Linked DNA regions of Paraburkholderia bryophila. The protein of the gene in region 2 binds, or shares a complex with, the protein of the main gene of each other region. Links are inferred from orthologs where the notes say so. Each region holds a gene or a part of one and is shown on either strand. Other genes may lie near its edges. The genes, in order: GGD40_RS03410, GGD40_RS07250 and GGD40_RS03415.

Region 1 (10,693 bases), 820 kb from region 2 along the record:
CGCTGATGGCGCCGGTAGCGTCGCTACCCGCACCGCCGTTCGCGCGGAAACCGACCCACGTCCCCTTGCCGGAATACGACGGACGCACCACCGCGGCCGCGCCGTTAGGCGGTTGCTGGCCCGGGACATAAACGTCCATGGCCTGATCGTTAGCCATCGTGTCTTGCGACACGACCTGCTGTTGCGAGCCGTCTGCCCATTTCTGCGCGATGCAGGTGGCGACGGCCTTCACCGGTTGCTGGCTTTCACCGACAGATTGGACGCCTGCAGGCGGTTGAGCGGCGCAGGCAGAAATTGCCACGGTCAAAGCGATTAACGGTAGGTATTTCACGTTATCTCCTCAAGAGACGCTCAAAAATCGAGCCGGGTTACACGGGATTACGAAAGTGTCAGATAGACCTTACCGATCCGTGTTCCCAAAGTTCTGGAAACAAGTTGTTAGCGCGCTGTTCAGCGCGGCGAACTTGGTCGAAGGAGCGGCTTAACCACAGGCCACACGTTATTGAGTAGCACTGGCTGTGCCTGCTGGGTCGGATGCATCTGATCTGCCTGGAACATGTCCGGTTTGTCGGCGATGCCGGCGAGCAGGAACGGCACCAACGACACATGCAATTGCTGCGACAGTTGGCCGTACATGGCGTGGAACTTTTGGGTGTAGTCCGGGCCGTAATTAGGCGGTACGTACATGCCCACCAGCACAACCTTCGCGTGACCCTGTTGAGCCTGTTCGACGATCGTGCGCAGGTTGTCGTCGGTGGTGGAGAGTGGCACGCCGCGTAACGCGTCGTTAGCGCCGAGTTCGACGATCACGATGCTCGGCTTCAAGCGCTCCAGTAAGGCCGGCAAACGGGCGCGTCCGCCGCTGGTGGTGTCGCCGCTAATGCTTGCATTGGCGACGCTATAATCGATTCGCTCGGTGGCGAGGCGCTGGCGCATCAAGGCGACCCAGCCCGTGTCGCGAGGCAGGCCGTATTCGGCGGAGATGCTGTCGCCGAGCACGACGATCACCGGCCTGGCCGGTTCCGGCGCGTTGGCGGCGCGTGCCGCGAAGGGCAGCGAAAACAGGGTGGCGGCCACGAGGCCCAAGCCGAATGCCGAAGTCGGCGCTGCGGCGCGCGGCGCAATGGCGAGCACTTTCAACCTACGCTTCACCATGCTAAACAAAACTGATCCAGTCATTGAAGTGCGGGGTTTGTGCAAGAAGGTTAAGGATGCGACGGGCGAACTGACGATTCTCGACAACATCGATCTTGCTATCGATGCCGGCAGCAGTGTGGCGATCGTCGGCGCATCCGGGTCGGGCAAGTCTACGCTGCTCGGCTTGCTCGCAGGATTGGACAGTGCGAGTTCGGGCTCGGTTCGGCTGCTCGGTCGCGAGCTTACCGAATTGAGCGAAGACGAGCGGGCCGCATTGCGCAGCGGCTCGGTCGGTTTCGTGTTCCAGTCGTTTCAACTGATGCCGCATTTGACAGCGCTCGAAAACGTCACGTTGCCGCTCGAGTTGCAGGGCGGTGTGGGCACACGCGAAGCCGCAACGCGTGCGCGTGGTTTGCTGGAGCAGGTGGGGTTAGGGCAGCGCACGGGCCACTATCCGAAGCTGTTGTCGGGTGGCGAGCAGCAGCGTGTGGCATTGGCGCGCGCGTTCGTCACGCATCCGGCGATCCTGTTTGCGGATGAGCCGACCGGCAGTCTCGATGCCGCCACCGGCCACGCCGTGATCGACCTGATGTTCGAGATGAATCGCGCGAACGGCGCCACGCTGATTCTGGTTACGCATGATATCGAGCTGGCGCGTCGCTGCGACACGACCGTGACGATCGAGGCGGGACGGCTGGCTTGAAGCGACCCGACTAGCCCGAGGCGGCCAGGCAAATCAGCGTCACAAAAAACCGTCGCACCAAAAGCAAAGCGGGCCACGAATGGCCCGCTTTTTTATTGCTTACTTTTATTGCTCATTTTCGTAGCTCAGTCAGCGCGATCACCCGCGCGACTCAACTCACTTCTTCAACGCCGCCCGCGCGCGCGCGATCAACGCCGACGTCGACGAGTCATGCTTCTTCTCGTCCACGCTCGCCGAGGTCAGATCGGCCTCGACCACCTTGCCGAGAATCTTGCCGAGCTCGACGCCCCATTGATCGAACGGATTGATGTTCCACACCGACGCCTGCACCAGCACCTTGTGCTCGTACAACGCGATCAACGCGCCCAGCGTGCGCGCGGTCAGCGCGTCGACCAGCAGCGTGCTGGTCGGCCGGTTGCCCGGAAACACCAGATGCGGCGCGAGTTCCGGCTTGTCCGGACCGGCCACTTTCTTCGCTTCTTCCAGCGTGCGGCCGAGCATCAGCGCTTCACTTTGCGCGAAGCAATTGGCCAGCAGTTTCGGATGATGGCTGACGAGCGGATGTTCCGGCGTCATCACAGCGATGAAGTCGATCGGCACAATCGTCGGACCCTGATGCAGCATCTGGAAGAACGCGTGCTGGCCGTTCGTGCCCGGCTCGCCCCACGTCACGGCGGCGGTCGGGTAATCGACCATCGCGCCATCGAGTCGCGCGGACTTGCCGTTGCTTTCCATTTCGAGCTGTTGCAGATACGACGGCAGGAAATGCAGCGCATTCGAATACGGCGCGACCAGATAGCTTTGCGAGCCGAAGAAGTTGCGATACCAGATGCCGATCATGCCGAGCAGCACCGGCAGATTCTTTTCGAGCGGTGCGTCGCGGAAATGCTGGTCCATCTCGTTGGCGCCGGCGAGCAGCTCGCCGAACTGCTGCGGACCGATCGCGATCATGATCGACAAACCCACCGCCGACCACAGCGAATAGCGGCCGCCTACCCAGTCCCACATCTCGAACACGTTCTCTTTCGCGATGCCGAATTTGACCACTTCCGACGGATTCGCCGACACGCCGACGAAGTGTTTCGCCAGCGCGCTTTCCGGGCAACCCTTCTCGATGAACCAGTCGCGCAGCGAGCGCGCGTTGGTCATGGTTTCGAGCGTGGTGAACGTCTTGGAGACGATGATCGCGAGCGTTTCCTCGGGATCGATCTGCTGCATCACGTTGTACAGATCGGCGCCGTCTACATTCGACACGAAGTGCGTGGTGATCTCGGGCGTGGCCAGGTGATGCAGCGCATGCACGACCATTTTCGGCCCGAGGTCCGAGCCGCCGATGCCGATGTTCACCACATAGCGGATCCGCTTGCCGGTGTAGCCGGTCCATGCGCCGCTGCGCACCTGGTCGGCGAACGCGGCCATCTTCGCGCGCTCGGCCTGGACCTGGTCGAAGAACGGCGCTTTCGGATCGGTGGCGCGCAAGGCGGTGTGCAAGGCGGCGCGGCCTTCGGTCGGGTTGACGACCTCGCCGGCGAACATTGCGTCGCGGCGCTTTTCGACGCCGGCTTCACGCGCGAGTTGCACGAGCAGCTTGAGGGTTTCGTCGGTGATGCGGTTCTTCGAGAAATCGGCCGCGAGACCGCCGCCGGCGAACGCGAAGCGCTCGGCGCGGGTGGGGGCGGGATCGTTCTCGGGGGCGAACCAGTCGCGCAGGTGCGCATCGCGAATCTTGTCGTAATGCGTTTGCAGCGAGGACCAGGAGGGGAGCGAGTTCTGCGTCATAGCGTCCGTCTAACCAAGGGCACGAAGGAAGGCGAGCGCGTGAAGCGCTGCCGAGGATGAGGCAACGATGCTGTTAGAGCGATGCCGCGCGGCCGGTGATGTGCTGGGCGGTGGGGAGGCTTTAAGCGTTCGCCGCGCGAGTGCGAGTGCGCTGAAGCTTCGCCGCCACCCGCTTCGAATCCGACGCGCGGCGCAGTCGTTCAGTATAGCGGCCTTGTGTGAAGGGTGACAGGCAGGCGCGCTTTGGCGGCGCGGCGCAGAGTTTGGGATGCGGGCGCCGCGTCCCACGTCTCACCCTTCCGTCGCCGGATAAAACAGCCGGTTCAGCAAACTCCGCACCATCGGCGCCAGTTCGCCCGCCGTCAAGCCAGCGGGACCATGCCCTTGCGCCGTCAGCGTGTCGGCGGCGAGGCCGTGCAGATAGACGCCCGCCAACGCCGCTTCGTAGCGCGGCAGATGCTGCGCGAGCAGCGCGCCGATGATGCCGCCGAGCACGTCGCCGGTGCCGCCCGTCGCGAGCGCGGCGTTGCCGGTCGGATTGATCGCGAGGCGGCCGTCGGGCGCGGCGATGATCGTGCCGGTGCCTTTCAGCACCACCACGCTGGCAAAGCGCGCGGCCAGCGCGCGCGCCGCGCCGAGCCGGTCGCGCTGCACGCCGGGCGCGTCGGTGCCGAGCAGGCGCGCGGCTTCGAGCGGATGGGGCGTGAGAAGGCACGGATCGCCTTGCACGCCGCGCGCGGTGAGTTCGGCCGCGAGCGACGGATCTTTCGCGATCAGATTCAGCGCGTCCGCGTCGAACAGTTTCGGCATGTCGAGTTGCAGCACGTCATGCAGTACCTGGGTGGCGCGCTCGCGCTCGCCCATGCCGCAGCCGATCGCGAGCGCGTCCATCTTGTCGAGCGGGAGAGCGTCGATCGCGTGCAGCATCAGTTCGGGATGCGGCGGATCGTAGGGCGGCGCGCCGTCGCCCAGCAGCGCGACGTGCACTTTGCCCGCGCCGGTGTACAGCGCCGCGCGCGACGCGAGGATCGGCGCGCCGCACATGCCGGTGTCGCCGCCGACCACGGCGAGGCTGCCGAAGGTGCCCTTGTTGGTGGCGAAATCGCGTGGCGGCAGGAAGCCTGCGAACAGGTCGGGCGCGTTGAGTTGCACGGCCGTGCGTTTGCTGGAGTCGATGCCGATCGGTGCAACGGTGACCGAGCCGGCGAGGTCGCGGCCTTGCGCGGTGAACAGCCCCGGTTTGGCGGCGATGAAGCTGATCGTGTGTGTGGCGTGCACGGCCGCGCCGTCGCTTTCGCCGACCACCGTGCCGGTGTCGCTGTCGAGGCCGCTGGGGACGTCGAGCGCCAGCACGCCGCCTTTACGCGGCCGCGCTTTGGCGCGCTGCGAAAGTTGGCGTGCGACCGTCGCGAAGACGCCGTCGAGGGCGCGTGTCAGGCCGATGCCGAACATGCCGTCGACGAGCCAGGTGTAGCCGTCCAGCGACGCGGGCGGCGCCGTGCTGATCGCCACGCCGGCAGCACGCGCCAGATCGAGGGCCCAGCGGGCGTCGTCCGGCTTCACGTCGACCGGCATGCACAGTTCCACGGCAATGCCACCTTTGTGCAGTTCCGTCGCGAGGACCAGCGCGTCGCCGCCGTTATTGCCGGGGCCGGCGATCAGCCACACCTTCTGCTTTGCCCGTTCGATCGACGTGTCGCGTGTGATCAGCTCTTGCAGGAAACTCGCCGCGGACTTGCCGGCGCGCGCCATCAGCGTGTGCTCGGGCAAGCCGGCCGCGGCCTGCGATTCGGCGAGCCGCAGATCGGTCAGCGTCAGTAAAGGCAGCGCCTTGTTGCGAGGGCGGGTGAGGGTGGGCGGGGTGAGGTCGGCTTCGGTCATGGCGGCGGGCGATTCGCCTTGGGGCTAGGCCCAAGGCGAGGAAGCTGGAGAAGCCGCTATGGTAGTGCCGATGAGCGCGCCGCGCGAACCCATCGGCCGGCTGCGACTAGAAACGGTCCGCGCGCAGCGCCGCTAGCGTATCCGCCGGCACATCCGACGTCTGACCGGACATCAGATCGGCGATCAGTTTGCCCGCGCCGCAGGCCAGCCCCCAGCCCGCCGGGCCATGACCGACATTGACGAACAGGCGCGGATGCAGCGCGTTGCCGATCACCGGCAAACCATCGGGCGACAGCAGTTTGACGCCTTCCCACGGCAGCGCCGCCGAGATCCGCGCCGCGCCCGGAATCCAGTCGTGCGTGGCCTGGCCGAGCAGCGCCAGCGCTTCTTTGGTCAACGCTTCGCCGAGCGGCTTGTCGATCTGGGCGGCGCTCTGCAGCACCGCGCCACCCGCAATTCGCAGCCGATGATTCATCCGGCTGATCGCAATCCGCTTGACCGCGTCGACGATCGCCACATGCGGCGCGCATTCTTCATGCGCGATCGGCGCGACCAGCGTATGCAGGCGCAGCGGATGCAGCGGCAAGCGCAAGCCGAGCGGTTCGAGCAGCGCGAGGCTGCCGTACCCGGCGGCCACGACGACCGCGTCCGCATGGATCACGTCGACCTCGCGCGAACGCGACGACGCGCCCGGCCGTGGCGCCAGTTCTACCGACGCCCGCTGACCTTCGAGACGGATCGCGGAGACTTCGCAGCCGAGCATGAATTGCACGCCGCCCTGGTTATCGAGCGTCTGCTTGATCAGCTTGGCGAACAGCGGCGAGTTGGCCGTGCGTTCCTGATCGAACAGCACGCCGCCGGCGAACTCCGGCTCGGCGCGCACCGAGTGCTCGAACGCGCTGCATTCGGCGGGTGTCAGCACGTGATGCGGCACTTCGTTCTGGCGCAGCAGTTCGAGCGCCGGCTGGGTCTGCTCCCACTCCTGCGCGGAGCGCACGAGGTACAGCAACCCGCTGGTCTGTTCGAATTCGAGGCCGAAGCGCGCTTCGACGTCGGCCATGGCTTCGCGCGACAGCTCGATCAGCGGACGTAGCCGGCCATATTGGCGGCTGAAGGCCTCGGGGTCCTGCAAGGTGGCGAGTTGTTTGACGAACTGGCGCGCCGGGCCGGTGAAGCCGGTCTTGCTGATTACGCCGTTTCTGGCGTTTTGCCGGCTGGCCATGAAAGTCGGACCGAACCAGACGTCGAGCGGCGTGGGCAGCACGGTGCCGCCGTGGCCATAGGTCGCGCCCTGCGCCACCGTGGCGTGACGCTCGACGACGCAGACCCGGTGACCGGCCGCGCGCAATTGATAAGCGGTGGCGACGCCCGCAATCCCGCCGCCGATGACGATGACATCCATGTTCTGATTCGAATGGCCGACGGGACGCCGAAGCGGCGCGCTCCCGTTGAGCGTGACATGCGGCGCGCGTTGCCCGGTCTGACTCATTGCCTCAGGCCGCTCGCGCCGATCTGGTGAAAGGCCGAATGATAGCAGTCAAAGCGCTCGCGCGGCCACGCGGGCGGCACGCCGGAAAGCGTCGCGCGGCGCGCCGCGAGCAGGCCGAAAGCGCACCGGCAAGGCCGCCGGAAGCCCTTTCCCGGGGTATAATCTCGGACTTCCTTTCCGCCTCACGTCGCCTGCACGCGCGACTTCTCGGCATCACTGAGCGACGCAAAGTCAAGTCCATGGCCCACTTCTCGTGTTTCCCCGGCGCTTCGGCCCTTTCCGATTTCCGTCAAACCCGCCTGCTCGACACGCTCACGCGCATCGACCCGAACATCATCGGCGTGCGCGGGCAGTATCTGCACTTCGTCAACGCCCAGAGCGAGCTGTCCGCTGAAGACACGGCGAAGATCGAAGCGCTGATGCACTACGGCGATCCGCTCGAAGAAAGCAAAGAGCGCGGCACGGCCGAAACCTTCCTCGTGGTGCCGCGCTTCGGCACGGTGTCGCCGTGGGCCAGCAAGGCCACCGATATCGCGCATCTGTGCGGTCTCACGCAGGTGCGCCGGATCGAGCGCGGCGTCGAGTACACGGTCACGCTGAAGAGCGGCCTGCTGGGCGGCAAGAAGGCGCTCTCCGACGAAGCCCGCGCGGCCGTCGTCGCCGCGCTGCACGACCGCATGACCGAAAGCGTGTCGAGTTCGCGCGAGCACGCGCTGCATCTGTTCGACGAACTGCCGGCCAAGCCGCTGCAAACCGTCGACGTGCTCGGCCACAGCCGCGGCGCGCTGGAAGCGGCGAACACGGAACTGGGCCTGGCGCTCGCCGACGACGAAATCGACTACCTCGTCGACGCGTTCACGAAGCTCGGCCGCAACCCGACCGACGTCGAACTGATGATGTTCGCGCAGGCCAACAGCGAACACTGCCGTCACAAGATTTTCAACGCGGACTGGACCATCGACGGCGAGAAGCAGGACATCTCGCTGTTCAACATGATCCGCAATACCGAGAAGCTGAACCCGCAAGGCACGATCGTCGCGTATTCGGACAACTCGGCGATCATGGCGGGCGGCATGGCCGAGCGCTGGTTCCCGCGCACGCCGGCCGACCTCGGCGCGAGCGAATTGCCGGAACACTACCGCCGTGGCGTCGAACTCACGCACACGCTGATGAAGGTGGAAACGCATAACCACCCGACCGCGATCTCGCCGTTCCCGGGCGCCTCCACCGGCTCCGGCGGTGAAATCCGCGACGAAGGCGCGACCGGTCGCGGCGCGCGTCCGAAGGCGGGTCTCGCCGGCTTCACGGTGTCGAATCTGGCGTTGCCGGACGGCGTCGAGGCATGGGAAAACGCGCGCGACGTTGCGCAGCCCCTCACACACCGCAATCCGGCCGAGCAGCACGAAGCGTATGGCCGTCCTGACCGCATCGCGTCGCCGCTGCAAATCATGATCGACGGTCCGCTCGGCGGCGCCGCGTTCAACAACGAATTCGGCCGGCCGAATCTGGGCGGCTATTTCCGCGCTTACGAGCAGAACGTCGCGGGTCTGGTGCGCGGTTATCACAAGCCGATCATGATCGCCGGCGGGATCGGCAATATTTCCGACCAGCACACGCATAAGCACGATCTGCCGGAAGGCTCGCTGCTGATCCAGATCGGCGGCCCGGGCATGCGGATCGGCATGGGCGGCGGCGCGGCGAGTTCCATGGCGACCGGCACGAATACCGCCGAGCTCGACTTCGACTCGGTGCAGCGCGGCAACCCCGAAATCGAACGCCGTGCGCAGGAAGTCATCAACGCGTGCTGGCAGCTTGGCGACAAGAACCCGATTCTGAGTATTCACGACGTCGGCGCGGGCGGCTTGTCGAACGCGTTCCCGGAAGTGGTCGACGGCGCGAGCAAGGGCGCGTTGTTCGATCTGCGCAAGATCCAGCTCGAAGAGAGCGGCTTGTCGCCTCGCGAAATCTGGTCGAACGAAGCGCAAGAACGTTACGTGCTGGCCATCGCGCCGGCCGATCTGCCGGCGTTCGAAGCCATGTGCCAACGCGAGCGTTGCCCGTTCGCGGTGATCGGCACGGCAACCGCCGAGCGTCAACTGAAGGTGATCGACTCCGAGCAGAACGCGGACAGCGCGCATCAGCCGGTCGATATGCCGATGGAAGTGCTGCTCGGCAAAGCGCCGCGCATGCATCGCGACGTCAAGCGGGTCGAGCAGAAGCTGGAACCGGTGGACGTCACCGGGATTGCGTTGCCGGACGTCGCGGTCAGCGTGCTGCGTCACCCCACGGTTGCGAGCAAGTCGTTCCTGATTACCATCGGCGATCGTTCGGTGGGCGGCACGACGGCGCGCGACCAGATGGTCGGCCCGTGGCAAGTGCCGGTGGCCGATGTCGCGATTACCACGATGGACTACGCGGGCTTTACCGGCGAAGCGATGACCATGGCCGAGCGCACGCCGCTCGCCGTGATCAACGCGCCGGCGTCGGGCCGCATGGCGGTTGGCGAAGCGGTCACGAACATCGCGGCCGCGCCGATCGCATCGCTCGACAAGCTCAAGCTGTCGGCGAACTGGATGGCCGCGTGCGGCGCAGCCGGCGAAGACGCCGCGCTGTACGACACGGTCAAGGCGATCGGCATGGAACTGTGCCCGGCGCTCGGCATCAGCATTCCGGTCGGTAAAGATTCGCTGTCCATGCGCACCAAGTGGGAAGACCACGGTGTCGCGAAAGAAGTGGTCGCGCCGGTCTCGCTGATCATCTCGGCGTTCGCACCGGTTGAAGACGTACGCAAGCACCTCACGCCGCAACTGCGTCGTGCGAACGGTACGGACGGCGTGGGCGACTCGGTGCTGATCGCGATCGACCTGGGCCGTGGCCAGCATCGTCTGGGCGGCAGTATTCTCGCGCAGGTCACGCAGCAGGTCGGCGACACGGTGCCGGACGTCGACGATCCGGAAGATCTGAAGCGTTTCTTCGCCGCGATCCAGGCGCTGAATCAACAAGGCAAGCTGCTCGCGTACCACGACCGCTCGGACGGCGGCCTGTGGGCGACGGTGTGCGAAATGGCGTTCGCGGGTCACGTGGGTGTGTCGCTGAACGTCGACATGCTGGTGCTCGATCCGAGCCACGAATCCGACTACGGCGACGCGAAAGACTGGGCCAAGCAGACCAGCGGCCGCCGCGAAGACCGCACGATCCGTGCGCTGTTCAACGAAGAACTCGGCGCGGTGATCCAGGTGCGTGCAACGGACCGCGATTCGGTTCTGGCCGCATTGCGCGAACACGGCCTGTCGGCGTGCTCGCATGTGATCGGCAAGCTCAACGAGCGCGACACGATCGAAATCTATCGCGACGCGAAGAAGATCTACGAAGCGCCGCGCACCGATCTGCATCGCACGTGGAGCGAAGTGAGCTGGCGTATCTCGCGTCTGCGCGACAACCCGGCTTGCGCCGACGCCGAATACGACATGCTGTCGGACGCGGCCGATCCGGGCATCACGCCGGTATTGAGCTTCGATCCTTCGGAAGACGTGGCCGCACCCTTCGTCGGCAAGAGCGCTCGTCCGCGTGTCGCGATCCTCCGTGAGCAAGGCGTGAACTCGCACCTCGAAACCGCGTACGCATTCGACCGCGCCGGCTTCGACGCGCACGACGTGCACATGAGCGATCTGCTGGCAGGCCGTGCCAATCTGGCGGATTTCGCC
Region 2 (10,760 bases):
GCACGCTCGAAACGCACTTCAAGCAGATCATCAGTCACAAGGTGCGGTTTGCCAGCCAGTTCTGCGAGCAACTCGTCGCCGATGGTGAAATGGTCGTCACGCCGGAAGAGCTGAGCGTGATCGCCACTAACGTGGGCGTGATCGGCACCTACTGGCTGTCGTATCAGTTCGTGATGAACCCGCGCAAATACAACGAGCAGGAAGCGATGCGCGCGGAGCTGCATCAGGTGAGCGTGCAGATCGTGTCGCTGATGGCGCCTTATCTGCGCGGCCGCTCGCGGCAGATTTTCGACGACCTCGTGTCGGGCAAGCTGCCCAAGCGCGAGTTTTACGACTACCTGCCACCGAAGGAAGGCGCCGCGCCCCGCAACGAACCGAAGGACGTTTGAGCATGAAGTCGGTGTGTGTGTATTGCGGCTCCGCGAACGGAGCCAAACCGCTGTACGCGGACGCGGCGCGCGCGTTCGGCCGCGCGCTGGTGCAAGCCGATCTCGCGCTGGTCTATGGCGGCGGCAAGGTTGGCCTGATGGGCGTGATCGCCGATACGGTCATGGCCGAAGGCGGCCGTGCGATCGGCGTGATTCCCGAGCTGCTGGTCAACAAGGAAGTCGGCCATAACGGGCTGACCGAATTGCACGTGGTGCCCGACATGCATCATCGCAAGAAGATGATGGCCGATCTGTCCGACGCGTTCGTGGCGATGCCTGGCGGCGCGGGCACGCTCGAAGAGTTCTTCGAGGTCTACACGTGGGCGCAGCTCGGCTATCACCAGAAGCCGGTGGCGCTGCTCAATATCGACCGCTTCTACGATCCCTTGATCAGCCTGCTGCAGCACACGGTGGAAGAAGGCTTCATGCGTCAGACCTACTTCGACATCCTGCAAGTGGATGCCGATCCGGTCGAACTGATCGGCAAGCTGCAACGCTATCAACCGCCCGCCAACGACAAGTGGGCGATCAAACGCGACGCGGTTTGAATCTCGAAGTTTGAAGCTCCAAGCGGGCGCGCTCCGCGCCCGGCCAACGAGACTCCCATGACAAAAACGGTTCTGATCACAGGCGGCAGCCGCGGCATTGGCCGTGCGACCGCCCGATTGCTGGGTGCGCTCGGCTGGTCCGTCGGTGTGAACTACGCGAGCAACCGCGCGGCGGCTGAAGCCACCGCCGCCGACGTCGAACGCGCCGGTGGCCGCGCCTTGCCGATTGCCGGCGACGTCTCCAGCGAAGCCGACGTGATCGCCACGTTCGACACACTGCAGCAGGCGTACGGCCGCGTCGACGCGCTCGTCAACAACGCCGGTATCGTCGCGCCGTCGAGCCAGCTTGCCGACATGGACCTCGCGCGCCTGAAGCGCATGTTCGACGTCAACGTGCTCGGCGCCTATCTGTGCGCGCGCGAAGCGGCGCGGCGCATGTCGACGGCTCGCGGCGGCGCGGGCGGTGTGATCGTCAATGTGTCGTCGGCGGCGTCGCGGTTGGGTTCGCCGAACGAATACATCGACTATGCGGGGTCGAAAGGCGCGGTCGACACGCTCACGCTCGGTCTTGCCAGGGAACTCGGCCCGCAAGGCGTGCGCGTGAACGCGGTGCGCCCCGGCCTGATCGACACCGAAATCCACGCGAGCGGCGGCAAGCCGGAGCGCGCCGCCCAACTCGGCGCGACCACGCCGTTGGGCCGCCCGGGCAGCGCCGACGAAGTGGCGCAATCCATCGTCTGGTTGCTGAGCGACGCCGCGTCGTACGTGACGGGCGCGCTGCTCGACGTGGCCGGCGGCCGCTGAGCGCCGTTTTCCCCCGCTCTCATCTCCCACCAGCCGCTTCTCGCGGCGATCTTTTTCTCTCCTCCTTACAGATTCCCGTCGATTTGACGAGGAATCGCGGTCAGGTGCGAAATAGCCGCGCCGATTCCCGCATTTTCTGTAATCAACAGTAATAAACTCGGACTACAATCGCTGCGAATCGCATGGCATGCAAGCGCCTGCGACACCTGGCAAAAAACATCAGTAAGCGGCCCATGTTGCCGCCTACGGCGATTAGAGATCTTCATGCAAGAAAACCCATCCGCGCCATTGGGCACGGGCGCGGGTACGCCCAACGGCCTCCTCGCCGATGCAGGCACACCCGCACAACCGGCGCCCGACGCGCCGGCTCGTCCCGCCGATCGCGGCGCGCGGCGCTGGCGCGCGCTCGCCAAGGCGCGTCCGTTGCGCTGGATCGTCGCGCTGGCCATCCTGTGCGCGTGGATTCTGCCCGGCATCCTCGGTCATGAACCGTGGAAGCAGGACGAGACCTACACCTTCGGGATCATCCAGCACATGCTCGACACCGGCGACCTGGTGGTGCCGACCAACGCCGGTCAGCCCTTCGTCGAAAAGCCGCCGATCTACGACTGGGTCGCCGCCGGACTGGCGTGGATGTTCGGCCGCTACCTGCCCTTGCACGACGCGGCGCGTCTGGCCAGCGCGCTATTCGCCGCCGTGACCGTCTACTACACCGCGCGCGTCGCACGTCGCGCGGTGAATGCCGCAAGCTGGTTCGATCTGCGCGTGATCGGCACGCTCGCGTTGTTCGCCAGCACGCTGGTGGTCGTCAAGCACGTGCACGACATGATGACCGACGTCGCGCTGATGGCCGGCGCGGCGCTCGGCTTCTGCGGTCTGTTCGAACTGGTGCTGGTGCATTTGCGCGACGAGGCGCGTCTATTGCCGGTCGACGTACGTCGCCGGCGCGACGCCGTGCGCAGTGCCGCGGCCATGTTCGGCGCGGGCGTCGGCGTGTCGCTGCTGGCCAAGGGGCTGTTCGTGCCGCTGGTATTCGGCGCGACCACCTTCGCGGTGCTGGTGCTGTATCCGGCCTGCCGCAGCCGCAGCTTCGCGGGCGCGCTCGGCCTCGCCGCGCTGGTCTGTGCGCCGTTCGCGCTGATCTGGCCGATCTGCTTCTATCTGCGCTCCGAGCCGCTCTTCATGGTGTGGCTGTGGGATAACAACGTCGGCCGCTTTTTCGGTTTCTCGGTCGCGCAGCTCGGCTCCGAAAGCGAGAGCCGGCTGTTCGTGTTGCGCACCGTATTGACCGTCGGTTTTCCCGTGGCGCCGCTGGCGTTGGCTGCGCTCGTCGGCGGCGCATGGCGGCGCTGGCGCGATCCGCGCGTGGCGCTGCCGACGATCTTCGCGTGCACGGGTTTCGTCGTGCTGCAAAGCTCGGCGACGATCCGCGAGCTGTACATCCTGCCGTTCATCGCCCCGCTCGCGCTGCTGGCCATGCAAGGCGTGGAACGGCTGCCGCGCCGTCTGCATACCGTCTGGGACATGACGAGCCGCGTGCTGTTCGGCAGCACGGCGGCGCTCGCGTGGATCGTCTGGTCGATCATGAGCAATCCGGCGAACACGCATGCGTCGCTGCACTGGCTCGGCCGCTGGCTGCCGCTCGATTGGGTGCTGCCGGTCAAGCCCGGCCTGATCGCCGCGGCGCTGGCCATGACGCTCGGCTGGCTGTGGCTGCTGCCGGTTTTCAAGTTCGCCGGCAAATGGCGCGGCGTGCTGAGCTGGTGCGCCGGTGCGATTCTGGCGTGGGGGCTGGTGAGCACGCTGCTGTTGCCGTGGCTCGACTATGGCAAGAGCTATCGCGCGGTGTTCGAAGACCTCGGCGCGAAGATGAATATCGAGTGGAACGACGGCGACTGCATGGCGAGCAGCGCGCTCGGCGAATCCGAAGCGCCGATGCTGTACTACTACACCGGTATCGAGCATCAGCCGACGGCCGATACCCGCTCGACCGAGTGCACGTGGCTGATCATGCAAAGCCGCCGCGACAACGCCAAAGCGCCGGAAGGCGACGACTGGCGCCTGTTCTGGTCAGGCGCGCGTCCGGGCGACACGGATGAATTGCTGCGGGTGTTCGTGCGGACCCCGGCTGCCGATGTGAGCGGCGGCGGGGACTAACAGGGCGCGGGGCGCGTTCAGAACGACGATCCCCGTGTCTGTAGAAACGCGAGTTCCTCCGCCGTCGACTCGCGCCCCAGCACCGCATTGCGATGGGGAAAGCGCCCAAACCGCTCGATGATGTCCGCATGGCGCACCGCAGAACGGTAATACGATCCGCCCTGCGACTCCGCTTTCAACCGTTCGAACAAACGCAGCGATTCGCGCTGGCTGTCGAGCGTTTCGTCGTGTTCGAACGGCAGATACGCGAAGGCACGATGATGCGCGCCCGGCAACAACCGATCGGCGCCGCTTGCGACCATCTGCCGCGCGATCTGCAACGCCTGATGATCCGCCGCGAACGCGCGCGGCGTGTTGCGATGGCAATTGCGGGAGAACTGATCCAGCACGACGATCAACGCCAGCGCACCCAGCGGCGTTCGCGTCCAGTCGTCGAGTTGCGCTTCGCGCGCTGCGTCGATCAGCGTGCCGAAACGTTCGCGCAGCAGCGTATCGAAGGCGTCGTTGCGAGAGAACCAGCGCTTGTGCGCGTGGCCGAAGCCCGGCGTACCCGGCGCGTCGAACCAGCAGTCGAGCACGGCGCGCGCTTCAGGCGCGAGCGACGCGTGGTCCGCGCACGCCGCCGTACCCGATGTCGCGCCAGACCCTTCAACCATTTCGGTTGCGCATCCAGTCGGCGGTTTCGAAGAACGAACCCAGCAGACGCTCGCGCAACGGCTCGTCCAGACCAATATCCTGCATCGCCCACGCCATGCATCTGAGCCACTGGTCGCGCTCGCTCGACGCAATCGCGAACGGCAAATGCCGGGCCCGCAACCGCGGATGCCCGAAGCGGCTGATGTAGTGATCCGGCCCGCCCATCCAGCCGCACAGAAACCAGAAAAACTTGTCGCGCGAACCGTCGAGCGACGCCGGGTGCAACGCCCGAATGCCGGCGAAGTCCGCCTCGAGATCCATCAGGTCATAAAACCGGTCGACCAGCTCGCGCACGCGCGCTTCGCCGCCCACCAGTTCGAAGGCCGTCGGCTGTGCCGCGGACACTTCGTCGTCAAGATCGCTCATACCCACTCGTCAAACAGAAAGAAAAATCACGCGTCCCGCAGCGATTGCAACGCAGGGCGCGCCAACACATGCCGCAAGCTCAACCAGCCGCCGAGCCCAGCGCACGCGACACCCGCCGCAATGCCCGCCGGCAGCACCCAGGGATCGAAGCTCAGATAAAACTCGAACACGCGCGTGGCCAGGACATAGCCGATGATCTGCGCACCGATCGCCGCCATCAAACCGGCCAGCGCGCCCACCGCGACGAACTCGGCGATCTGCACCGCGCGCACCTGGCGATGCGACGCCCCCAGCGCGCGCAGCAGCGCGGATTCTCGCATGCGCTCGTCGCGCGTGCCGGCCAGCGCCGCGTACAGCACCAGCACGCCCGCCGCGAGCGTGAACGCGAACAGGAATTGCACCGCACCGATCACCTGCTCCAGCACCCGCTGCACCTGCGCGAGGATCGGCCCGGTGTCGATCGCGGTGAGGTTCGGATAGGTGGCGATCAGGCCGTCGATCGTCGCCTGTCTGTTCTGCGGTAAATGGAAACTCGTGATGAACGTCGCGGGGAAATCCTTCAACGCGGCCGGCGGCATCAGCACGAAAAAGTTGACCTTGAACGAACCCCAGTCGAGCTTGCGCACGCTCGTCACCGGCGCCTCCATCTGCAGGCCGGTCACATCGAAGCGCAGCGTGTCGCCGGGTTTGACGTTGATCAGCTTGGCGAGCCCCTGCTCGATCGAAATCTGCGGCGCTGTCGCGGCGCCGTACCACTTGCCGGCGGCGAGCACGTTGTCGTCGGGCAGCTCGGACGTGTACGACAGATTGAATTCGCGGTCCACAAGACGCTTGGCGTCGTCGCCCTTGAACGAATCCGGATTGACCGGTTTGCCGTTGATGGCGATCAGCCGGCCGCGCACCATCGGCGATAACGCCGCGTCGGTCACGCCGTGCGCGCTCAGATACTGCGTCACGACGTCGCGCTGATCGGGCTGGATGTCGATGATGAATTCGTTCGGCGCATCGGGCGGCGTCGATTTGCGCCAGCCGGCCACGAGGTCGTTGCGCGTCATCGCGATCAGCAGCAGGCACATCAGGCCGATGCCGAGCGCGGTGATCTGCAGCGCACTCGCGCCGCTGCGCCGCTCCAGCGACGCCAACGCATAGCGCCAGCCGATCCCCGCATTGACGCGCTCGCTGCGCACGAGCCGCGCCGCGCCCCACAGCGCAACTCGCGCGATGCAAGCGAACACCAGCATGCCGCCCGCGAAACCACCCGCGACGATGCCGCCGAGCTTCAGTTCGCCCGCCGCGATGATCAGCAAGCCAGCGAACAGCGCGATGCCGAGCGCGTAGGCCGCCCACGCGGTGCGCCCCGCCTCGCCCCATTCGCGGCGCAGCACGCGCACCGGCGGCACGCGCGTGAGCGGCAGCAGCGGCGGCAACGCGAAACCGAGCAACAACACGAGACCGGCGGCGATGCCTTCGAGCATCGGCCAGATCGTCGGATACGGCAGCACCACGTCGATCAGCGTGCCCAGCCACGTCAGCAACGCCAGATGACCGAGATAACCGAGCACCACGCCGACCAGACCGCCCACCAGACCGAGCCCGGTGAACTCCAGGATGAACAGCGCGCGCAGCGTCGACTGACTGACGCCGAGGCAGCGCATCGACGCGCAGCCGTCCAGATGCCGGCGCATGTAGCGATGCGCGGCCATGGCGATCGCCACGGCCGCCAGCAGCGCCGTGAGCAGCGACACCAGCGTGAGGAAATGACTCGCGCGGTCGAGCGTCTGGCGCACTTGCGGCTGGCCGTCCTGCAACGATTCGAGCGCGACGCCGCGCATCTTGCCGTCGTCCACCCGCTCATGCGCGAACTGCGCGAAATTCGCCACCGACGCATCCGTGCCCGCCACCAGCAGCCGGTACGTCACGCGGCTGCCGTAGGCGATCAGGCCGGTCGACGGCACATCGTCGGCGCGCAGCATCAGGCGCGGCGAAAAATTGACGAACGCGAAGCCGCGGTCGAGTTCGCGCGTGATCACCGCGCCGATCGTGAAATCGCGGCTCCCGACCTTGACCTTATCGCCGACGTGCAACTTCAACGCGTCGAGCAGCGCCTGATCGACCCACACGGTGCCGGGCGCCGGAATCGAACGCGTGGGATGGTCAGGCGCGCCGGGCGCCGGGGCGATGCGCAACTCGCCGCGCAGCGGATAACCGACCGACACCGCCTTGACGGCGGCGAGCCGCGAGACCGGCTGGGCGCCGGTCGAATTGACCATACTGGGAAAAATCGCCGTGGTGGCGGTGTTCAGTCCAAGCGCTTTGGCTTGCTGACTGAATTGCGGATCGACCGGATGATCGGCCCGCACGATGAAATCGGCGGCGATCATGCGCCGCGCGTCGCGCTCGAGCCCCTGGTGCAGCCGGTCGGCCAGAATGCCGACGCTCGACAGCGCCGCGACGGCCAGCACCAGCGCCAGCAGCAGCATGGTCAACTCGCCCGCCCGCCAGTCGCGCGCGGTCATGCGGAGCGCCTGACGCAACACCTCCATGCCGCTCAGCCCACGCGCTTTTACCGCGGCTGCGCGCGCCGTCGAACCCCGTACCGTTTCACTCAATCGTGCCTGCTCCTGGCAAAGCGCGACACCATATGCGTCGCCATCCCGCGAAAGCCGCCCTGCACGCCGCGCCACAGCCGCGGCAAGGCCCAGCCGGCCAGCATCAGGAAGCCGACCATCAGCACCAGAAACGCCACCGGCACGAACAGCGCGAGCAGCATGCCGCCGAACACGAGACCGTCTTCGGCGGTCGACGTGACCACGTTCGACACCGGTTCCGGCGACAGATTGATCAGCGCGCGCGTGCCGGCTTTCGCCAGATGCGCGGTGCCTGCCAGCGTGCCGCCCGCAAGCGCGGCGACCGTCAGCAGCGCCGGATCGGCATGGCCGAGCGCGCCGGCGGCCAGCACGGCGCCGGCAGGAATGCGGATGAAAGTGTGGATCGCGTCCCACAATGAATCGAACGCGGGGATCTTGTCGGCGAGAAATTCGGTGACGGTCAGCACGCCGGCCACGCCGATTACCCATGGCGACGACAGCGCGGACAGCGTATCGGGGAGATGGATCAGGCCGAGCCGGGCGAACACGCCGGCCAGCAGGACCGTCAGATAGAGGCGCAGACCGCTGCCCCATGAGAGGCCCGCAGCGAGCGAAAGTGATTCAAGCATGGCCGCCTCCGGGCGCGCTGTGCGTGCCGGGCGCTTCGACGGTAAAAGCAGGCGGAGCCACCGCACCGAAGTCGTCAGACCCGCGCCAAGCCGGCCGCGCCAAATAGGCCGCGGGCAATGTCAGGTTGGATTCGATCTCATTATAGCCACGTTAATTCGCAGAACGCAGAGACGTGAACAATTGGCGAATTCTAGCGGGCCGTGTGGCGGGTGGATTGACGCATTTTCCGCGCTTTTTGAGGCGAATCGTAAGGTTTTCGGGACACCTGGGCGGCGCCTCAATGCCCCGACGACAGTTTCAACCCGATCAGCCCGATCACGATCAATGCCGCGCTGGCCACTCGCGCCACCGTCAACGCTTCGCCCATCATCACGATGCCGAAGATGAACGCGCCGACCGCGCCGATCCCCGTCCACACCGCGTAGGCGGTGCCGAGCGGGAGCTGGCGCATCGCCATGGCGAGCAGCACGAAGCTGCCGAGCGCGGTCACGATCGTGAACACGGACGGCCCCAGGCGGGTGAAACCTTCGGACGTTTTGAGACCGGCGGCCCAGGCCACTTCGAGCAAACCGGCGATCAACAGAAGAAACCAGGACATGAGACAACTCCATGGTCAGATGGGGCCGTCCCCGTTTGTAGCGGATGCGTAAGGTCGTCCTTACGATGTGTAATTATATCAAAATAGCCCGCAAGCCGCTCCCGGCCCGCCAGAAGCGGCTCCGCGCGCGGTTCGGGGCATGGTTCGGAGCCTCGTCAACCTGCCGTCAAACCGCTCCGACCAGACGGTAACCAACCCCCGTTTCCGTGACGATATGCTCCGGCTGCGCCGGGTCGCGCTCCAGCTTGCCGCGCAGATGCGCCATGTAGATGCGCAGATAGTGATGACTCTCGACATGCGACGGCCCCCACACATCGCGCAGCAGTTGCCGGTGCGTCAGCACGCGGCCGGCATGGCGCACCAGCGTCGCGAGCAGCCGGTATTCGATCGGCGTCAAATGGATCGCCGTGCCGTCGCGGGTGACCTGGCGCAAGGCCAGATCCACCATCACCGCGCCGAAGCGCACCTGCGGCGATTCGTTCGCACCGCCGTGATTGCGCCGCCGCATATGCGCGCGAATCCGCGCCAGCAGTTCCGACACGCCGAACGGTTTGGTGAGGTAGTCGTCCGCGCCGGCATCGAGCGCGGCGACCTTTTCGCTCTCCTGCGTGCGCGCCGACAGCACGATCACCGGCAGCTCGCTCCAGCCGCGCAATTCGCGAATCACGTCGAGGCCGTCGGTGTCGGGCAGGCCGAGATCGACGATCACCAGATCGGGCTTGCGGGTGGCCGCTTCGACCAGGCCCTGCTTGCCGGTTTCGGCGTCGTGCACGACGATGCCCTCGCCTTCCAGTGCCGTGCGCACGAAGCGGCGAATCTGTTTTTCGTCTTCGATCAGGACGACGGTGATGCTCGGGTCACTCATGGGTAGGCTTGGCCAGCGGGGGGTTAAGTGATGAATCGTCGGCGTGACCGGCGAGCTCGCCATGCGTCGGAGAATCCAGCTCTTCGTCTTCCAGCACGTCCGGCGCGTCGGGCGGCGTTTCCACCGGCAGCGTGAACCAGAAGCGCGCGCCTTCGACGCGGCCGTCCGCGGCCACCCGGTTGAGCGCGCCGATTGTACCGCCGTGCGCTTCGACGATCGCGCGGCAGATCGCCAGGCCGAGACCGATGCCCGGCTTGGCCGACTCCTTCTCGCCGCGCGTGAATTTCTCGAACACGCGCGCTTCCATGCCGGCGGGTAGCCCGGGGCCGTTATCGTCGACGCAAACGCGCACGAACGACTTGCCGTCCGCGTCGAGCCGCTGCGCGCCGATGGTCAGCGGCGTGTCCGGCGCGGTGTATTTGGCCGCGTTCTCGAACAGGTTCGAGAAGAGCCGCTCCATCAGCACCGCGTCGAGATGCAGCAGCGGCAAATCGCCCGGCAGTTTGACCTGCACCGGATGTTTCGCCAGCACGCGTTTGCACGCGCGCAACGCGGCGCCGACGGTTTCTTCGAGCAGCGTCCACTGCTGATTCAATTGCAGACTGCCCGCCTGCAGACGCGCCATGTCGAGCAGATTCGTGACGATGCCGGTCATGCGCAACGCTTCCTCGTGAATCGCTTCGACGAGATCGTCGCCGGGTTGCGCTTGCGCATGCCCCTCGCGCGATTGCGCCAGCATCGACGAAAACCCGACGATGGTCGTCAACGGCGTGCGCAGATCGTGCGAGATCGCGGACAGCAGCGAGTTGCGCAGACGCTCCGATTCCATGTTGACGAGCGCGTCGCGCGCAATGTCGACGTAATGCACCCGCTCCAGCGCGAGCGCGATCTGCGCGGCGAACGCGTCGAGCATGCGTTGCTGCTCGGGCACGTCGAGCTCGTGTTCGTCGCGCATCACGACCGCGAGCACGCCGCGCGTGCGCATCGGCGCTTTCAGCGGCAGATACAAAGCGGCGGCAGCCGGCAACGTGTCGGTGCCGTGGCCGGCCGGCTTCTGCTGATCGTAGACCCACTGACCGA
Region 3 (4,716 bases), 820 kb from region 2 along the record:
ATTCACTATAGCGGTATTAGATCGTGAAACGGGTGCTTAGCTCAGTTGGTAGAGCGGCGCCCTTACAAGGCGTAGGTCGGGAGTTCGAGCCTCTCAGCACCCACCAGTTTCCGGTTTAGTCGAGTGTCTCAGTCAGCGCAGTATCAGTGCAGTACAAGGAGTGGTAGTTCAGTCGGTTAGAATACCGGCCTGTCACGCCGGGGGTCGCGGGTTCGAGTCCCGTCCACTCCGCCAGTATCCTCGAAAGGCGAACTACGGTTCGCCTTTTTTATTGCCCGCTGTTGTAAGATCGGGCGTTCTGTTTTTGGCACCCCTCACGCATGCTCGATTTTTTCCGTAATCACAAACGCCTGATGATGGTCATGCTCATCCTCGTCATTGTGCCGGGGTTGGGTTTTGTGGGTATTCAAGGCTTCCGCGGCTTCTTTGACGAAAGTGCGAATGTCGCGAGCGTCAACGGTCACAAGATCACGCGCGCCGAATACGACGACGCGATGCGTCAGCAGCTCGACCGTGCCCGTCAGATGCTCGGTGCGCAGTTCGACATGAAGTCGTTCGACACGCCTGAGCGCCGCAGCGAAATGCTCGACGGTCTGATAGAGCAGCGCGTGTTGGCCGACGAAACACAGCGCCTGCATCTGACTGCGTCGGACGACGCGGTGCGCCGCGTGCTGCTGAACGACCCGGTGATCTCGTCGCTGAAGAATCCCGACGGTTCGATCGACGTCGAGCGTTACAAGCAGTTGCTCGCGATGCAAGGCATGACGCCCGATCAATACGACGAGCGCGTGCGCTACAGCATCGCCACGCAGCAATTGCCCGTCTCGATCCAGAGCAGCGCATTCACGTCGAAGACGCTCGCGCAGCATCTGACCGACCTCGCGGAGCAGCAGCGTGAAGTGCAGGGCATCGCGTTCCATCCGCGCGACTACGCGGCGAAAGTGCAGCCGACCGACGCGCAACTGCAGGCGTATTACGACGCGCACAAGAACGACTTCGCCACGCCCGCTACCGCCACGATCCAGTATCTGGTGATGTCGCCGGCCACGCTGGCGGCGTCGGCGCAGCCGAGCGACGCGGATCTGAAAAAGTACTACGACGACAACATCGCGCACTTCCGCACGGACGGCCAGGTGCGAGCCAGCCACATCCTGATCGCGGCGCCGAAAGACGCGAGCGCCGCCGACAAGGCGAAGGCCAAGCAGAAGGCTGAAGAGTTGCTCGCACAGATCAAGGCACATCCGGATCAATTCGCACAGATCGCGCAGCAGAATTCGCAGGACCCAGGTTCGGCGTCGAAGGGCGGCGATCTGGGTTACTTCGGTCCCGGCATGATCGCCGGCGGTAAGGCGTTCGACGACGCAGTGTTCGCGTTGAAGAAAGACGAAGTCAGCGGCATCGTGCAAACGGACTTCGGCTATCACATCGTCAAGGTGACGGACGTGAAGCCGGCCGTAACCAAGCCGTTCGACGAAGTGAAGGACCAGATCTCGAAGGACCTGAAGACGCAACTCGCGACCAAGGCATTCAGCGACGATTCGGAAGGCTTCACGTCGATCGTCTACGAAAAAGCGAAGAGCCTGCAACCGGCCGCGGACAAGTACAAGCTGCAAATGCAAACCGCTACGGTGACGCCGCAGCCGGATCCGAAGCTGCCGCCGGGCAGCCCGCTCGGCAATCCGAAGTTCCTGGCCGCCGTGTTCGCGAGCGACGCAGTGACCGCGCGCAACAACACGCAGGCCATCGATGTCGGCGGCAACACGCTGATCGCGGCGCACGTTACGGATTACAAAGCGGCCGCCGTACCGGCGCTCGACGCGGTGAAAGACGCGGTGCGTCAGAAGGTGATCGCGGTTCAGTCGGACGAAGCGGCGCACAAAGACGGTATCGCGAAGCTGGCCGACTTTGACAAGTCCAAGTCGACCGCGGGCTTTTCGTCGCCGCTGAAGGTGTCGCGCAATGACGCGCAAGGCGTGCCGCCGGCAGCACTGAGTGCAATCTACAAAGCAGACGCGCAAAAATTGCCGGCTTACGTTGGTGTGGACCTCGGTGCCGATGGTTACGCGATCTATCGTGTGAACGCGGTGGTTGCGGGCGCACCCATCGATCCGCAGCGTCTGGCCGCAGCGCAGCAACAGATTGCGCAAGTCGACGCGCAATCCGAATCGGAAGCGTATCTGCAGGCTGTGCGTGCGCGTTCGAAGGTCAAGTTCTTCGGCGCGCTCGACAGCAGCAATGCACCGGCGAGCGGCGAATAAGCCTCAGCGTTCGCGCTTGTCGATACAAGCTTCGATGCAAAAAAGCCCCGCAATTGCGGGGCTTTTCATTTGGCGAGCGTTCCAAAGTTTTAGACGCGTTATCGATAAAGATCGCCAAATGGTTTGCTGCAGTGCTTCACAGAGAGAATCACAGGCAACCGCTGATGGCGCCGGTAGCGTCGCTACCCGCACCGCCGTTCGCGCGGAAACCGACCCACGTCCCCTTGCCGGAATACGACGGACGCACCACCGCGGCCGCGCCGTTAGGCGGTTGCTGGCCCGGGACATAAACGTCCATGGCCTGATCGTTAGCCATCGTGTCTTGCGACACGACCTGCTGTTGCGAGCCGTCTGCCCATTTCTGCGCGATGCAGGTGGCGACGGCCTTCACCGGTTGCTGGCTTTCACCGACAGATTGGACGCCTGCAGGCGGTTGAGCGGCGCAGGCAGAAATTGCCACGGTCAAAGCGATTAACGGTAGGTATTTCACGTTATCTCCTCAAGAGACGCTCAAAAATCGAGCCGGGTTACACGGGATTACGAAAGTGTCAGATAGACCTTACCGATCCGTGTTCCCAAAGTTCTGGAAACAAGTTGTTAGCGCGCTGTTCAGCGCGGCGAACTTGGTCGAAGGAGCGGCTTAACCACAGGCCACACGTTATTGAGTAGCACTGGCTGTGCCTGCTGGGTCGGATGCATCTGATCTGCCTGGAACATGTCCGGTTTGTCGGCGATGCCGGCGAGCAGGAACGGCACCAACGACACATGCAATTGCTGCGACAGTTGGCCGTACATGGCGTGGAACTTTTGGGTGTAGTCCGGGCCGTAATTAGGCGGTACGTACATGCCCACCAGCACAACCTTCGCGTGACCCTGTTGAGCCTGTTCGACGATCGTGCGCAGGTTGTCGTCGGTGGTGGAGAGTGGCACGCCGCGTAACGCGTCGTTAGCGCCGAGTTCGACGATCACGATGCTCGGCTTCAAGCGCTCCAGTAAGGCCGGCAAACGGGCGCGTCCGCCGCTGGTGGTGTCGCCGCTAATGCTTGCATTGGCGACGCTATAATCGATTCGCTCGGTGGCGAGGCGCTGGCGCATCAAGGCGACCCAGCCCGTGTCGCGAGGCAGGCCGTATTCGGCGGAGATGCTGTCGCCGAGCACGACGATCACCGGCCTGGCCGGTTCCGGCGCGTTGGCGGCGCGTGCCGCGAAGGGCAGCGAAAACAGGGTGGCGGCCACGAGGCCCAAGCCGAATGCCGAAGTCGGCGCTGCGGCGCGCGGCGCAATGGCGAGCACTTTCAACCTACGCTTCACCATGCTAAACAAAACTGATCCAGTCATTGAAGTGCGGGGTTTGTGCAAGAAGGTTAAGGATGCGACGGGCGAACTGACGATTCTCGACAACATCGATCTTGCTATCGATGCCGGCAGCAGTGTGGCGATCGTCGGCGCATCCGGGTCGGGCAAGTCTACGCTGCTCGGCTTGCTCGCAGGATTGGACAGTGCGAGTTCGGGCTCGGTTCGGCTGCTCGGTCGCGAGCTTACCGAATTGAGCGAAGACGAGCGGGCCGCATTGCGCAGCGGCTCGGTCGGTTTCGTGTTCCAGTCGTTTCAACTGATGCCGCATTTGACAGCGCTCGAAAACGTCACGTTGCCGCTCGAGTTGCAGGGCGGTGTGGGCACACGCGAAGCCGCAACGCGTGCGCGTGGTTTGCTGGAGCAGGTGGGGTTAGGGCAGCGCACGGGCCACTATCCGAAGCTGTTGTCGGGTGGCGAGCAGCAGCGTGTGGCATTGGCGCGCGCGTTCGTCACGCATCCGGCGATCCTGTTTGCGGATGAGCCGACCGGCAGTCTCGATGCCGCCACCGGCCACGCCGTGATCGACCTGATGTTCGAGATGAATCGCGCGAACGGCGCCACGCTGATTCTGGTTACGCATGATATCGAGCTGGCGCGTCGCTGCGACACGACCGTGACGATCGAGGCGGGACGGCTGGCTTGAAGCGACCCGACTAGCCCGAGGCGGCCAGGCAAATCAGCGTCACAAAAAACCGTCGCACCAAAAGCAAAGCGGGCCACGAATGGCCCGCTTTTTTATTGCTTACTTTTATTGCTCATTTTCGTAGCTCAGTCAGCGCGATCACCCGCGCGACTCAACTCACTTCTTCAACGCCGCCCGCGCGCGCGCGATCAACGCCGACGTCGACGAGTCATGCTTCTTCTCGTCCACGCTCGCCGAGGTCAGATCGGCCTCGACCACCTTGCCGAGAATCTTGCCGAGCTCGACGCCCCATTGATCGAACGGATTGATGTTCCACACCGACGCCTGCACCAGCACCTTGTGCTCGTACAACGCGATCAACGCGCCCAGCGTGCGCGCGGTCAGCGCGTCGACCAGCAGCGTGCTGGTCGGCCGGTTGCCCGGAAACACCAGATGCGGCGCGAGTTCCGGCTTGTCCGG

Evidence for each region.
Region 1: the proteins of GGD40_RS07250 (region 2) and GGD40_RS03410 are in contact, whole or in part, in a cryo-EM structure (PDB 9GE8), measured with the Escherichia coli proteins. The link is inferred for Paraburkholderia bryophila from one-to-one orthologs.
Region 3: the proteins of GGD40_RS07250 (region 2) and GGD40_RS03415 are in contact, whole or in part, in a cryo-EM structure (PDB 9GE8), measured with the Escherichia coli proteins. The link is inferred for Paraburkholderia bryophila from one-to-one orthologs.

Annotation. Positions count from the first base shown.
Region 1 is NZ_JACCAS010000001.1:785,939-796,631, reverse strand. Bases 1-2,996 are described here. They hold GGD40_RS03410 (ABC transporter ATP-binding protein), read left to right. Parts: upstream 1-1,153; coding sequence 1,154-1,840; downstream 1,841-2,996. Other genes in these bases: pgi (glucose-6-phosphate isomerase), read right to left, coding at 1,997-2,996; GGD40_RS03415 (arylesterase), read right to left, coding at 451-1,155; GGD40_RS03420 (hypothetical protein), read right to left, coding at 1-331. Outside these bases: more of pgi, read right to left, coding at 2,997-3,619; GGD40_RS03400 (NAD(P)H-hydrate dehydratase), read right to left, coding at 3,911-5,500; GGD40_RS03395 (FAD-dependent oxidoreductase), read right to left, coding at 5,607-6,902; purL (phosphoribosylformylglycinamidine synthase), read left to right, coding at 7,229-10,693.
Region 2 is NZ_JACCAS010000001.1:1,610,594-1,621,353, forward strand. What follows is about bases 4,785-7,847. They hold GGD40_RS07250 (ABC transporter permease), read right to left. Parts: upstream 7,543-7,847; coding sequence 5,026-7,542; downstream 4,785-5,025. Other genes in these bases: GGD40_RS07245 (group II truncated hemoglobin), read right to left, coding at 4,785-4,999; GGD40_RS07255 (DUF4126 domain-containing protein), read right to left, coding at 7,605-7,847. Outside these bases: GGD40_RS07220 (TetR/AcrR family transcriptional regulator), read left to right, coding at 1-389; GGD40_RS07225 (LOG family protein), read left to right, coding at 392-976; GGD40_RS07230 (SDR family oxidoreductase), read left to right, coding at 1,034-1,780; GGD40_RS07235 (ArnT family glycosyltransferase), read left to right, coding at 2,045-3,937; GGD40_RS07240 (DUF924 family protein), read right to left, coding at 3,955-4,593; more of GGD40_RS07245, read right to left, coding at 4,586-4,784; more of GGD40_RS07255, read right to left, coding at 7,848-8,216; quaternary ammonium compound efflux SMR transporter SugE, read right to left, coding at 8,495-8,815; two-component system response regulator KdpE, read right to left, coding at 8,982-9,680; GGD40_RS07270 (DUF4118 domain-containing protein), read right to left, coding at 9,673-10,760.
Region 3 is NZ_JACCAS010000001.1:794,333-799,048, reverse strand. Bases 1,721-4,716 are described here. They hold GGD40_RS03415 (arylesterase), read right to left. Parts: upstream 3,573-4,716; coding sequence 2,868-3,572; downstream 1,721-2,867. Other genes in these bases: pgi (glucose-6-phosphate isomerase), read right to left, coding at 4,414-4,716; GGD40_RS03410 (ABC transporter ATP-binding protein), read left to right, coding at 3,571-4,257; GGD40_RS03420 (hypothetical protein), read right to left, coding at 2,407-2,748; GGD40_RS03425 (SurA N-terminal domain-containing protein), read left to right, coding at 1,721-2,258. Also shown: more of GGD40_RS03425, read left to right, coding at 321-1,720. UniProt on the Escherichia coli protein: TesA is a multifunctional esterase that can act as a thioesterase, lysophospholipase and protease.